DNA from 2 places in the Glutamicibacter sp. St.4D3 genome. Region 2 is predicted to be linked to the other one. Evidence: predicted binding sites of a transcription regulator. Region 2 holds the regulator's gene; the other holds the start of a gene.
The links. The regulator HspR, encoded in region 2, represses chaperone genes until heat shock. The targets are predictions, from matches to a motif close to AAGTTGAGTCNNNNNGACTCAACTT.
Positions count from the first base shown of each region.

Region 1: AC6I21_RS01565 (ATP-dependent Clp protease ATP-binding subunit) is a predicted target of HspR. The motif match lies at 1,695-1,719, and genes of this name have one in related genera.

Region 1 is NZ_AP039380.1:326,904-330,311, reverse strand. Features, by position in the region: gene AC6I21_RS01575 (sensor histidine kinase) at 1-609, opposite strand, end outside; gene AC6I21_RS01570 (response regulator) at 924-1,616, shown strand; gene AC6I21_RS01565 (ATP-dependent Clp protease ATP-binding subunit) at 1,733-3,408, shown strand, end outside.
Region 2 is NZ_AP039380.1:2,545,252-2,548,659, forward strand. Features, by position in the region: gene trmB (tRNA (guanosine(46)-N7)-methyltransferase TrmB) at 1-814, shown strand, start outside; gene AC6I21_RS11785 (GNAT family N-acetyltransferase) at 906-1,511, shown strand; gene AC6I21_RS11790 (heat shock protein transcriptional repressor HspR) at 1,508-1,936, opposite strand; gene AC6I21_RS11795 (DnaJ C-terminal domain-containing protein) at 2,035-3,015, opposite strand; gene AC6I21_RS11800 (nucleotide exchange factor GrpE) at 3,104-3,408, opposite strand, start outside.

The DNA of each region.
Region 1 (3,408 bases), 1.1 Mb from region 2:
GATAGTGATGTCGTGGGCGACAATGTCATGCAAATCCCGCGCGATGTTCTTTCGCTCATCACGAATAGCGTTCTCTGTACGTTCCCGCAGTCTCTCCATCTGTTTCACGCTCTGCTGGTTCTTCTCGAGCAGCACAAAGATGCTGCGTGAGGTCATAAAAGCAAGAATAACTACGGGAATTTGTACGACTAGCGTGATTGCGTCATCTTGAGCACGGATGGCAAACTGCAACATCCAAACCACTAACAATGACAGGTAGATGTTTCGGACGAGCGCAGAATCAACGCTTGCGACCAAGGCGGTAAAAATACCGAGTGAAGCAACAAGAAGAAGTAATTGTTCCCCATTGCCAAAGGCAAAAAACAACATCGCAATGTAGGCGCCAAGGGAAGCCCACACAAACCTGTAAGCCAGAGCAAGAATGATTATAAGTAGGACCGCAAAGCCAGCAGCTCGGATCACTCGCCCATCACTGTTTCCGATGCCGTTCTGTAGCAGCGTTACAATCTCAGTAAGCGTTACAGCTGCGAGAGCGAGTATTCCGAGCCAAATAATCAGGTTCCTACCGCCGAAGACCCGGCTTAGGTGCAATTTTGTTCGTAAACTCATGCGCACTCTAAACCGGGCCTAAGCGGTAAGCCATCGAAAGGCTGATTAGCAAGACACTCCGTAGCGCTTGCAGACCCACTTCGAGAAGTCGGTTGCCCAACCGGCCGGCGAAGCCACCGGAGGTCCTGCCTGCGCCACGGCCGGTGCGGCCTGGGCGGGTGCGGCGGACTGAACGGCGGCAATTGGCGAGATAGCCAAGGCCAGTGCAGCTGCTGCATATACGAGTTTCATAATCCATCCCCAACGCTAGAACTTATATACTTCGACACTAAGCAGCCACTTTTTCGGTTCCCGCAAAGGAAGTTGAATTACCCATGGAGCAAGTCAGAGTTCTGATTGCGGACGACGAACCGCTCATCCGGCGTGCCTTGGGCACAATCCTAGCAACAGACGATGCCATTTTGTTATTAAATTCCGTACAAAATGGACAGGAAGCAGTAAACTACTGCTCCTCTCACGAGGTGGATGTTGTTCTCATGGATTTGCAGATGCCGATCATGGACGGCGTCGAGGCCACCCGACAGATCAAACACCACAGTCCACAAACGGCAATCCTGGCGATTACCGCGTTCTCCTCCGATGATTACCTGGTGCCCGTCCTACTGGCCGGCGCCTCGGGATACCTCGTGAAGGATACCGAGCCGGCGGAAATCGTTCAGGCAGTATTGTCGGTGCATTCGGGCACCGCCGCCATCTCCCCCTCGGTATCCACGGACCTGATCGCAGCCGTGCAGCGTGCCTACAGCCCGCCCGCCTCCTCCGAAGGTGTCGCTGACGAGCTGGGCCTCACCGCCCGCGAGATGCAGATCCTCACCCTCTTGTCCCAAGGCCTGAACAACACCGAAATCTGCAAATACCTCGATGTCGCCGAGACGACGGTTAAATCGCATATGGCCAAAATCTTCCACAAGCTTGGCGTGCGTGACCGCGTCCAGGCACTGATCGTGGCCACCCAGCTCCAACTGGTGAATCTCAACGCGCGAGAAATCGACCCCCCGCACCGTTAAAGCCGCCCCAGCGTGTGAAGCGCATAACTTTCGAACCAATTTTCGGTGTTCGGGAATAGTTGGCGATCTGTAGCGTTGAACATGAGTACGTAACACTCAAGTTTCAGGAGGCTCACTTGCCAGCGTTCTTCGGTTCATCCGCCGATGGCTCGTTTGAGGAATTCCTTTCGCGGTTCCTCTCTTCGCGAGCCCAATCAGCCCGTCCGATCGACATCACCCGTCTGCTCTCGCAACGCACTCATGAAGTGGTTTCACGGGCTGCCACTATTGCCAGCGAGGACGGCCACGACGAAATCGATGCCTTGCACTTGCTTTTGGCATTGCTGCATACCGAACCGGTTGCCTCGCACTTGAAGTTCATGGGAGTGGACCTCGAGGCCCTGGCCGCCGCAGCCAACCAGCGTCTTCCCAAGCGCTCGGAAAGCAACGAGAAGACCAACCGGCTCTCGGCCGCTGCCCAGCGTTCCCTGTTTGACGCCTACCAGGTGGCTCGCAACTACGGCTCCACCTACATTGATCCGGAGCACCTGTTCCTGGCCTTTGTCTTCTCCCCGGAGTCCCCGGTGGGAATCTTGCTGGCCGAGCACGGTGTGACCGCCCAGTCCCTGCAGCAGGCCGCTGCCGAACAGGCACAGCGTGCCGCCGGCCAGGGGCAGCAGGAACAGCAACAGGAATCCGACGAGTCGATGCTGGAGCGCTTCGGCACCGACTTGACCGCACTGGCTGCCGATGGGCAGATCGACCCGGTGATCGGTCGCGACCAGGAACTGGAGCAGGTCATTGAGATCCTGGCCCGGCGCACCAAGAACAACCCGGTGCTGATCGGTGAAGCCGGCGTCGGCAAGACCGCCATCGCCGAGGGCCTGGCCCGTTCCATCGTCGCCGACGAGGTGCCGGAGCAGATCTCGGGCACCCGGCTGATCTCCATTGACCTGCCGGGCATGCTCGCCGGTACCCGCTACCGCGGTGACTTCGAGCAGCGCCTGACCTCCCTGCTGGAGGAAATCGCCAGCGCCGAGGGCCAGACCATCGTGTTCATCGATGAGATGCACCTGTTGGTCGGCGCGGGGGCCGGGGAATCGGGCAGCATGGATGCGGCCAACATCCTCAAGCCGCGGCTGGCCCGCGGTGAGTTGCGGCTGATCGGCGCCACCACCCTCTCCGAGTTCCGCAAGGTGGAGAAGGATGCCGCGCTGACCCGCCGCTTCGGCAAGGTCACCGTCAATGAGCCCAGCGAGGAGCATGCACTGCAGATCCTGCAGGGTCTGAAGGAGTCCTACGAGGATCACCACCAAGTCCAGTACACGGACGCGGCCCTGCAGGCCGCGGTGAGCCTCTCGGCCCGCTACCTGACCGACCGTCAGCTGCCGGACAAGGCCATCGACCTGCTGGACATTGCCGGTGCCCGGCGCTCGATTGCCGCCGACGGCACCGTGGATGTCCAGGCGCTGCGTTCCGAGCTGGTTGACTCCGAACGGGACAAGGCCCGGGCCATCGCGGAGGAACGGTTCGAGGACGCCGGTGCGTGGCGCGACCACATCACCGAGCTGACCGAACGGATCCGCCAGGTGGAGTCCACCGGTGGCAAGAGCGTGACCCGCGTGGTCGATGAGGAGCAGATCGCCGAGGTCATTGCCCGCTCGACCGGCATCCCGGCCGCCCGGATCACCTCGGATGACAAGTCGCGCCTGGCCAAACTGGAAGAGGAATTGCATTCCTCGGTCATCGGCCAGCACGATGCGGTCTCCGCGGTGGCTCGTGCGGTGCGTCGTTCACGCACCGGCATGGCCAA
Region 2 (3,408 bases):
CGGCACCCGCGACCCGGAACTGTTCCGCAAGGAACCGTTTTCCTTCGTTCGCCGTGGCAACCGGCTGCAGGGACGTCGCGCCCGAGCCTGGGAACGCAATGCCGACCGCTACGTGATCGAACCGGAACGCAAGCAGACCGACACCTCCGTTGCCGAGGATCAGCAGCTGGACCTGCAGCAAACCTTCGAACGCACCGCTCCGCTGATCGTGGAGATCGGCACCGGGTTGGGCGAATGCATCGCCAACGCGGCCAAGGACGACGCGGAGCGCAACTACCTGGCGGTGGAGGTCTACCGCCCCGGCTTGGCCCAGCTGATGCTGAAGGTCGAGTCCTTTGGGCTGCAGAATGTACGCGCGATTCAGGCCAACGCGCCCGAGGTGCTCGATGTCATGCTGCCTGCGTCCAGCGCCGATGAAATCTGGATCTTCTTCTCCGACCCCTGGCACAAGACCCGCCACCACAAGCGCCGCCTGATCAAGACCGAATTCCTGGACAAGGTCGCGCGCGTACTCAAGCCCGGCGGCACCCTGCGACTGGCCACCGACTGGTCCAACTACGCGGAGCAGATGCGCGAGCTGCTGGAGGCACACCCTCAGTTCACCAACCAGCATCCGGGCAATCTGGCCGGCAAGCACAGCGAACTGACCAGGGTGCGTCGTGAGGGGCTGGAAGGCCATGACTCCGAGCCAACCTTTACCGATGAGCTGGGCGGCTGGGCCCCGCGCTTTGAGCGTCGCATCCTGACCAGTTTTGAAAGCAAGGCGTTGAAGGCCGGACGCCGCGTGTTTGACCTGGCCTACACGCGCAACTAGACGCTGGGTGCCCGGCGGCGCGGCGGAAGTATTTTCGCCCTCGTCCCACCCGGATGGGGCAGCCGGAGGGCTGTGGCGCTAAGGTTCAACCATGGATTTGTCGTCGTGTCCCACCCTGGAGTTTGCCCAGACCCGCTTGGAGCAGCTGGCTTCATCCCACATGAACGATCTGGCCGCGGTCGTCGCCGAAGAGGGCATGCAGGAGTTGTGGTTTACCTCGATCCCGGCCCCCACCGCAGTGGGTTCTGAGATTGAACGACGTCTGGAACTCCAGGATCAGGGGCTGATGGCGCCGTACGCGATCATCGATGCCCGTGCGGGACGCGCCGTGGGCGCCACAACGTTGATGAATATTGATGCGGTGAACCGACGGGTCGAAATCGGTTCCACGTTCCTGGCACCCTCGGCCCAGGGAACGGGAATCAACCCGGCGGCCAAGTTCATGCTGCTGAGCCGGGCGTTCGAGGATCTGAAGTGCATCGCGGTTGAATTCCGCACGCATTGGCACAATCAGGCCAGCCGGGCCGCCATCTCCCGGCTGGGCGCAAAGCAGGACGGTGTGCTGCGCAGCCACATGTATGACCCGGCAACCCAGTCGCTGCGCGACACCGTGGTCTTCTCGATCCTGCCCCACGAGTGGCCGGCGGTGCGCGCCAACCTTCTGGCCCGCCTGCGCAGGCACGGGCTGATCGGCTAGGGACCGATCGCGCGCCGGGTAGTGAACAGTGTGACCTGTGGTTCGCGGCGCTGCGGGCGGGTGCCGCGGCTGAGCGTGACAATGTCCCCGGCCATGGTGCCTGCGGCAAACACGCGGCTCTGGTTGCTGCGCAACTCATAGACCTCCTCCTGCAGGGATCCAACCTGCCGGCGCAGCTGGTCCACCTCGGCCTCAAGCTGCAGAATGCGCCGGATGCCTTCGAGCGAAACGCCTTCCTTGCTCAGCTGCTGGACCTGGCGCAGCAGCTGCACATCGCGCTGCGAGTAGCGCCGCTGCTTGCCGGCCTGCCTGCTGGGAGAGACCAGGCCCATGCGGTCGTACTGGCGCAGGGTCTGTGGATGCATGTCAGCCAGCTGCGCGGCAACCGAAATGACAAATACCGGTCGTATGTAATCCCCGGTCACTTTCACCTACCACCTTTTCGGTTCGGGCAGCCCCACTCGGTGCCCGAACATGTACGTGCGGCCGGCAACCCGTCAGCGGATGGGTTGCCGGCCCCTTGCTATAGCCGTGCCCGGGCCGCCAGATCGGCCCGCGGGTCATCCCCGGCCGTGGCCGCGGCGAACTGCTCGATGGCCTTCTTGGCTTCATCGCTCAGGTTCTGCGGCACCATCACGTCCAGGACGATCATCAGGTCACCGGAGGCCTTGGAAGTCTTCACTCCCCGGCCCTTCAGGCGCAGCGTTCGTCCCGAGCTGGAACCGGCGGGCACCTTGACGGTGACTTCTTCGCCGTTCAGCGTCGGCACCTGGATCTTGGCCCCCAGGGCAGCTTCATCGAAGCTGACCGGAACGTGGATGCGGATGTTGTTCCCGTCGCGCTTGAAGAACGGGTGTTCACTGACCTTGACCTTCACCAGCAGGTCCCCGTTGCCCGCCGGGCCGGGCTGCCCCTTGCCGCGCACGCGCACGGACTGCCCGTCGCGGATGCCGGCGGGAATGCGCACGTCGATTACTTCGCCGCTGGGTTCACGCAGCCCGATGGTCGTGCCGTTGATCGAGCCGGCGAAGGAGATGGTGGTGCTGGCGTTGCGGTCCGCGCCCTTGCGCGGCGGTGCCTGCCGGCCGAAGCCGCCGCCAAATCCGCCGCCGCCGAAACCGCCGCCACCGCCAAAGAGGTCCGCGAACTCCGGGGGAACCTGTCCACCGCCGCGTGCCCCGCCGCCGCCCCCGAAGAGGTTGGAGAAGATGTCCTCGAAACCTGCCCCCTGGGCCCCGGCGCCGGCGCCGGAGGTGAAGCGTGCCCCGGACCCCATGGCGCGGATGGCATCGTACTGCTGGCGCTGTTCCGGGTCGGACAGTACCGAGTTCGCCTCGGAGATGTCCTTGAATTTCTGTTCGGCCGCCGCGTCCCCGGGGTTCGTATCCGGGTGGTACTTGCGTGCCAGCTTGCGGTAGGCCTTCTTGATTTCCGCGTCGTCGGCATCCTTCGAGACGCCGAGGATCGCGTAAAAGTCCTTTTCGATCCAATCCTGACTTGCCATCAGGCCTCCAACCTTTCGTCAGCCGGTTCGACACTGCCCACTGTCGATTCTCGGCAGTGGGCAGTGTCGATGTGTTATTTGTCGGCGACTACTCGCCGGTGGATACCATCACCTGGGCGGCGCGCAGGATGCGCTCCCCCTTCTTGTATCCAATACGCAGGATCTGTCCCACATGGTCGGCGTCGATCCCCTCAACCGGCTGACGCAGCAGCGCCTCGTGGACGTTCGGGTCGAACTCCACACCCGCCTGGTCGATACGCTCCAGTCCGTGAGACTGCAGTACCGCATCGAGCTTGTTCGCGATGGCCGCGAACGGCCCATCGGTCAAGTCCCCGTGCTTGCGTGCGGCGTCCACGTCGTCGAGCACGGGCAACAGGGTTGCCAGCACCGACT